3 regions of the Quadrisphaera sp. KR29 genome follow, and region 2 is predicted to be linked to each of the others. Evidence: riboswitches for the same ligand, from Rfam matches in the RefSeq annotation. Region 2 holds a riboswitch; each other region holds the start of a gene.
The links. A riboswitch is a leader RNA that binds a small molecule or an ion and turns the genes downstream of it on or off. The one in region 2 is predicted to bind S-adenosylmethionine.
Positions count from the first base shown of each region.

Region 1 (2,251 bases), on a different contig from region 2:
GACGGGCGGACCACCGCGGTGCACGAGCTGCGCTCCGCGGACCCGCTGCCCTTCTTCGACGGGCGCGAGGAGAAGTGGGCCGCCATCTCCCGCATCGCCTCGCAGGTGGTCATCAGCGTGCGGGCCCGCGCGGCCACCGCCGAGGTCCTCCAGGACCGCGAGGCGGTGACCACCGTCGTGACCGCCGTCAACACGGCCACGACCCGCGAGCAGGTGCTCAGCTCGGCGCTGGACTCCGTGCGCTCGGCTTTCGGGTGGGCCTACGGCTCCTACTGGGCCATGGCCGAGGACGAGCCCGTGCTGCGCTTCGTCCAGGAGTCCGGGTCGGCCGGCGAGGAGTTCCGCAGGGTCACGCTGGCGGCCTCCTTCGCCGAGGGCGTGGGCCTGTCGGGCCGGGCCTGGCGGGCGCGCGACCTGGTGGCGGTGGAGGACCTCGGGGAGCTCAAGGACTGCGTGCGGGCGCCCGCCGCCCAGCGCGCCGGGGTCCGCTCCGGCGTCTGCTTCCCCGTCATCACCGCAGGCAGCGTCGTCGGCACCATGGACTTCTTCACCACCACGACGACGACGCTGTCCGCCTCCCGCGAGGCGGCGCTGCGCCAGGTCGCCGACATCGTCTCGCTGCGCCTGGAGTCCCTCCAGCGCTCCGAGGACGACGCCGCCGCCGCCAGCGCCCTGTTCGACACCGTCTCGCGCCTGCGGTCGGCCTCCGAGGACGCCGCCCGGGTGGGGCAGGCGGGCGCGGCGCAGGCCCAGGCCGTGGAGGCCGAGGTCGCCGCGCTGAGCGCCGCGTCCGCGGCCATCGGCGACATCATCAAGGTGATCTCCTCCATCGCCGCCCAGACCAACCTCCTGGCGCTCAACGCCACCATCGAGGCCGCCCGCGCCGGGGAGGCCGGCCGCGGCTTCGCCGTGGTGGCGGGCGAGGTCAAGGAGCTGGCGCGCGCCACCGCCGAGGCCACCGAGCAGGTGGCCCAGCGGATCGCCGACATCCAGCGCTCCTCGGAGTCCGTCGCGGAGGGCATCACCACCGCCGCGGCCACCATCGGCCAGCTCGACGCCGTCCAGGCGCGCACCTCCGACGTGCTGGCCGAGCAGGCCTCCATGGCCGGCGCCTTCCAGGCTGGTCAGCGCCGCTGAGACCCGGGGCACCCGCACCCGGCTCCCCCCACCGCCCGCCCCTGGCTCTCTCCCACCGCCCGCCACGCCGCCCGTCCCGCCGTCGCGGGGCGGGCGGTCCGCGTGCGCCGCGCACCCCGGTTTGACGCCCGCCGGACGGCGTCCGTACCGTCTGGACCAGGTCACGAGCGACAGCGCGAAGCCCTGGCTGGCTGTCCGGCAACCCTCCTCCGCGGCGGGGTGCTCCAGGTGACGACCCGGCCGTGCGACCAGCACGGCAAGAGCGGACCCGCCCGAGGAGACGTCGTGAGGACACCACCGCCTGCGCCGCGCGCACGGCGCTGTCCCCGCTGACCCCCTCCCCGGCCCCCCGCCGCGCCCGCGCACGGCACCACGTCCCACGCACCCCAGGGAGAGCCATGTCCAGCCCCGCCCCCAGCAGCAGCGGCCCCGCCCTGCCCGACAAGCCGAAGCGGAAGGCGCCGGTCGCGGCGATCGCTGCGGCCGCCGTCGTCCTGCTCCTCCTCGTGGGCGGGGGTGTCTGGCTCGCGAACCGCGGCGGCGACGACGCGCCCGCCGCGGCTGCTGGTGGCGGCGCCAGCTCGACGGGGGAGTACCGCAGCAGCGTGAAGATCGGCGTCTCCGACAGCGCCCTGCCGTACTGGGAGACCTACACGGAGCTGGCGGAGAGCGAGCTGGGGGTCGACGTCGAGCTGGTGAACTTCTCCGACTACAGCCTGCCGAACCCGGCGCTGAGCCAGAGCCAGGTCGACCTCAACCAGTTCCAGCACATCCAGTACCTGGCCAACTACAACGTCACCTCCGGTGACGACATCGAGCCCGTCGGTGCGACCGCCGTGTACCCCCTGCCGCTGTACTCGACCACGGTGAGCGACGTCGCGGCGCTGCCGCAGGGCGCCGTCGTCGCCGTCCCGGACGACGCCATCAACGAGGCACGCGCCCTGCTGCTCCTGCAGTCGGCCGGCCTGGTGCAGCTGGACGGCGGCGGGACCGCCTTCTCCTCGGTCGACGACATCACGAGCGCGAAGGTCGAGGTCACGCCGATCTCCGCCGACCAGACCGCCCGCGCCCTCCAGAGCGGCTCCGCGGCAGCCGCCGTCGTCAACAACAACTA
Region 1 is NZ_JBQXXG010000018.1:58,325-60,575, reverse strand. It holds gene ACUN9U_RS15250 (methyl-accepting chemotaxis protein) at 1-1,137, shown strand, start outside; SAM riboswitch class IV at 1,297-1,406, shown strand; gene ACUN9U_RS15245 (MetQ/NlpA family ABC transporter substrate-binding protein) at 1,536-2,251, shown strand, end outside.
Region 1: it holds a riboswitch for S-adenosylmethionine, as region 2 does, so the genes downstream of both, ACUN9U_RS15245 (MetQ/NlpA family ABC transporter substrate-binding protein) here and ACUN9U_RS16165 (ABC transporter ATP-binding protein) in region 2, are expected to answer to the same signal.

Region 2 (2,251 bases):
GGCACGGGGTGGGTCAGGGGCAGGGACGGGTCAGGGGTGCTGCGAGGGGTGGTGCGAGGGCCGCGGCGCGCGGCGGGGGCGGGGACCGTGCCGGGCTCAGGCCCGGGGGACCCCGAGCAGCTCGAGCAGCTCGGCGCGCAGCGCGGCCAGGTGGGCGTCACCGCGGTCGCGGGGGTGCGCCACCTGCACGGCGGTGGTGCGCAGCACCCCCGCCCCGGCCTCGGGGGCAGCGCCCTCCGGGCGGCCCAGGACGACGACGCGGTCAGCCAGGTGGAGGGCCTCGTCGACGTCGTGGGTGACGAGCAGGACGGTGGTGGGCGTGGCCGCCAGCACCTCCAGCAGGAGGTCCTGCATCGTCAGGCGCGTCAGCGCGTCGAGCGCGGCGAAGGGCTCGTCCAGGACCAGCACGCCCGGGCGGCGGGCCAGCGCCCGCGCCAGGGCGGCGCGCTGCGCCATGCCTCCTGAGACGCTGCGCGGCCGGTGGCCGGCGAAGCGCGACAGGCCGACGACGTCGAGCAGGGCCGCCACGCGCTCGCGGCCCTCCTGCGCCGGGGTGCCGCGCGGCAGCCCCAGGGCGGTGTTGCCGGCGAGGGTGCGCCACGGCAGCAGGCGCGGCTCCTGGAAGGCGACGGCGCAGCGGGGGTCGTGGTCGCGCACCGGGCCGCCGTCGAGCAGCACCCGGCCGGCGTCGGGGGAGTCCAGGCCGGCGACCGCGCGCAGGAGCGTCGACTTGCCGCACCCGGAGGGGCCCAGCAGGGCCACCACCTCTCCTGCGGCGACGTCGAGGTCCACGCCCTCCAGGACGACGTGGTCCCCGAAGCGGCGGCCGACCCCCTCCAGCCGGACGGGGACCGGCGAGCCGGCCCCACCGGCTGCCGAGGGGTGCGGGGGCTGGGCGGCGGCCCCGGTGCGGGTGCGCGAGGGTGCGCTGACGGCGCTGGACACGACGGCCTCCATCGGTCCTGGCGGTAGCACCGGTCCGAGGGAGCACCTCGGGTGGTTGCTGCGGCGTCGCTGAGCCAGGTCTCTCGGCCGCTCGGGATGGTCGGGCCCGATGGTACGGGGTCCGCGGGGCAGGTCGGCCCTCCAGGTCCCCCGCGGAGCCCCGCGGCGGCTGCGGGGCCGGTCCCGGTCCGGGCCGGGTGCTCGCCCGGGGGCTGCGGCCCGTGACGGCCCGTGCCCCCGCGGCGTCCGCTCGGGGGAGGGTCCGCGCCCGCGCCGGTGACCGCGTCGCCCGGTCGGAGTGCTGCTCGGTGGACAGGTCCCCGCGCGCCCGACAACCTCGCCGACGTGGACACCGCGACGGAGCAGCTGATCGCCTCTCTCGAGGCGCTGCTCGACGCCGCCAGCCTGGACGGGCCGACCACGCAGGTCGTCCCACTGGAGGACTGGGCCGCTGAGCAGGCATGATGGCGGTGTGGTGACGGCAGGCGCGCGGCGCGGGCGAGGTGACCTCGAGCGGGAGGTGCTCGCGGCCCTGGGCGCCGCAGGAGCCCCCGCCACCCCCGCGGAGGTGCGCGAGCGCCTGGCCGGGGACCTCGCCTACACCACGGTGATGACCACCCTGGCGCGCCTGCACGAGAAGGGCCTGGTGCTGCGCGAGCGCGACGGGCGGGCGCACCGCTACCGGGTGGCCGACGCCACCGAGGTCGCCGCGGCGCGGATGCGCCGGACCCTGGAGTCCAGCGAGCGCCGCGAGGCGGTGCTGGCCCGCTTCGTCGGCGACCTCGCCCCGGAGGACGTGCCCGTGCTCGAGCGGCTCCTGCGCGACGCCGAGCGGCGCGGCTGAGGCCGCAGGCGGTGGTCTACGCCCTGCAGGCGCCCCTGGTCGCCAGCCTGTTGCTCGCGCTGGGAGCCCCGGCGGTGGCGCGCCGGTGCCCGCCCCGGGCCGCCACGGTGGTGCTCGCCGCGTGCGCCGTCGGCTGCGCCCTGACCACCGCGCTGGTGCTGCTGCTGCACCTGGTCGTGCTGGTCGCCCAGCTGCCCGCGGTCGCCGCCCGGGCCGCGTACGACGCGGGCCGCCTCGCCCACCACGTGCCGGTGCCGCAGCAGGCCTCGCTGGTGGCCGTGGCCGTGCTGCTGGCCGGTGCGCTGCGCGCCGCTGCGCTGCACCGGCGCCGCGCGCTGGCCCTGCGGGCGGCTGACGACCTGTGCGCCCGCCTGGGCGGGCGGGTCGGGGGCGTCGTGGTCGTCGACGACGGCGCGGAGGCCTTCGCCCTGCCCAGCCGGGGAGGACGCGTCGTGGTGTCCC
Region 2 is NZ_JBQXXG010000022.1:10,898-13,148, forward strand. It holds gene ACUN9U_RS16165 (ABC transporter ATP-binding protein) at 97-945, opposite strand; SAM riboswitch class I at 951-1,048, opposite strand; gene ACUN9U_RS16170 (BlaI/MecI/CopY family transcriptional regulator) at 1,418-1,789, shown strand; gene ACUN9U_RS16175 (M48 family metalloprotease) at 1,801-2,251, shown strand, end outside.

Region 3 (2,251 bases), on a different contig from region 2:
GGTGCAGCTGGTGGGCCTGGCGCCCTCGCTGGCCGCGCACGTCGGCCTGCGCCTCCTCTGACCGACAGCCCCGCTGCCGGCGCTCTCCCGCGCCGGTGCCGGTCGGGACGTGGGGCCTCAGGGGGTGAGGGCGCCGGACAGCAGCCGCGCTGCGGCGTCGCGGCTGCCCGCCAGCGCCAACCGGCCGGTCGCCAGCTCGGCGTCGAGGGTGGTGCGCCCCCACACCAGGAGCAGCAGCGCCGGTGCGGGGCCGCGCAGCTCCGCGGCTGGCTGAGGAGCGCCCGCACCGCCGAGCAGGCTGCGGCCGGACGGGCTCTCGAGCGCCAGCGCCCCCGGCAGCGCCGGGGTGCGTCCCAGGCGCACCTGCCGCGGGAGCATGACGTCGGCGACCTCCGCCACACCGTCCGCGGCGACGTCCTCCCCCAGCCACGTCGCCGGGTCGGGAGCAGCGGCGAGGCCGGCGGCCGCGAGCGCGGACTCGGCGTCCCAGCGGTGCAGGGCGGTCTCGTGCGCCTGGCGCCGCGCCCAGAAGGCGGCCGTCGCGGGCGCCTCGGCGGCGGCGAACGTCCAGCAGGGCGCCGCCGGAGACAGCGAGGCCAGCGCCGCCACGAGCTCTCCGGCTCCGACGGCGAACCACGCGGGCACGGCGTCGTCGTCCGGCGGTCCTGACGGCTCGCCACCGGGAGAGCCGTCGGGGGCCGTGCCCAGTGCTGCCCGCGCCCAGCGGTGCACCCCTCCGGTGTGGCGCGCGAGGTCGGCCAGCGTCCACCCCGGGCAACCGGGGACGACGACGGCGAGGCCCTCCGGCCGCAGGGCCGCGGCGAGCCGCCCGGCCTCCCGCTCGACCAGGTCCGCGGCGCGCGCCATCTCCACACGCGGACGCTAGCGGCCCAGGCGGTGCCCGCGGCACACCCGGCCCCGACAGCGGACGCCGAGGTCCCGCCACGCTGGTCGTGACACAGCGTTGACTCTCGGGCGACCGACCCGCTACGGTCCTGCCAAGGTCATGAGCGCCAGCGCCAAGCCCCGGCTCGCTGGCCGGCAACCCTGCTCGTCATGGGGTGCTCCGGGTGAAGACCAGGTCCGTGCCCACCGGCACGGGCAAGGACGACTCAGAGGAGCCGACGTGCTGACGCACGCCCCCACCAGCGGCGACTGTCGCTGGCGACGCGCCTGACCGCAGCCCGCTGACACGGCCGGCCCTCGGCCCCAGCGCACGCACCGCTGACCGCTCGTCCCTGCTCGGAGCGTCGGCAGCGGTCGCTGCCCCGCGCGTCGCACCTCTCCGCGCCGCTCCCCCGGCGCCCCCCCACCCACTGCTCGCGCTCACTGTGCGTGACCGCCGAGCGGCGATGCCCCCTGCCCGGAACGCCCCACCCACCACCTTGGAGGCCACGGTGATCGAGCCGTGATCGAGCTCAGGTCGCTCACCAAGACCTACGGCGAGGGCCAGCACGCCACCACCGTGCTGGACTCCCTCGACCTCACGGTCTCCCCCGGCGAGATCACCGCCGTCGTCGGCCCGTCCGGCGCCGGCAAGTCCACGCTCGCCGCCTGCACCACGCTGCTGGAGCGCCCGACCTCGGGCTCCGTGCTCGTCGGCGGGCGCGACCTCACCGCCCTGTCCGAGCGCGACCTGCGCGAGGCCCGTCGCGGCATCGGCACCGTGTTCCAGGCCGACGGCCTGCTGACACGCCGCACCGCCGCACAGAACGTCGAGCTGCCGCTCAAGCACCTCGGCGTGGTGCCTGCGCAGCGCAGAGCGCGGGTCGCCGAGCTGCTGGAGCGCGTCGGCCTGGCCGACAAGGCCCACCGCCACCCGCACGAGCTGTCCGGCGGCCAGCGCCAGCGCGTGGGCATCGCCCGCGCCCTCGCGCTGCGGCCGAGCGTGCTGCTCTCCGACGAGGCCACCTCCGGCCTGGACCCGCAGGCCACGGCGAGCATCGTCGCGCTGCTCAAGGAGCTGCGCGACGACCTGCAGCTGGCCGTCCTGTTCATCACCCACGAGATGGACACCGTCGTCGCGGTGGCCGACACGGTCGCCCGGCTCGACCACGGCCGCATCGTCGAGCACGGCGCCCTGGTGGACCTGCTCCACACCCCGGCGTCCCCGCTCGGCCGGGAGCTGCTGCCGCGGCGCGCGCACGCGGGCGCCACCGAGGAGGGCCGGCAGCGGTCGGTGTGGGTGGTCAGCCACGCCGGCACCCGCGTCCCGACCGACTGGCTGGTCCGCGCCTCCCGCGCCCTCGGC
Region 3 is NZ_JBQXXG010000005.1:99,366-101,616, forward strand. It holds gene ACUN9U_RS06235 (pentapeptide repeat-containing protein) at 1-61, shown strand, start outside; gene ACUN9U_RS06240 (maleylpyruvate isomerase N-terminal domain-containing protein) at 118-867, opposite strand; SAM riboswitch class IV at 1,003-1,114, shown strand; gene ACUN9U_RS06245 (methionine ABC transporter ATP-binding protein) at 1,409-2,251, shown strand, end outside.
Region 3: it holds a riboswitch for S-adenosylmethionine, as region 2 does, so the genes downstream of both, ACUN9U_RS06245 (methionine ABC transporter ATP-binding protein) here and ACUN9U_RS16165 (ABC transporter ATP-binding protein) in region 2, are expected to answer to the same signal.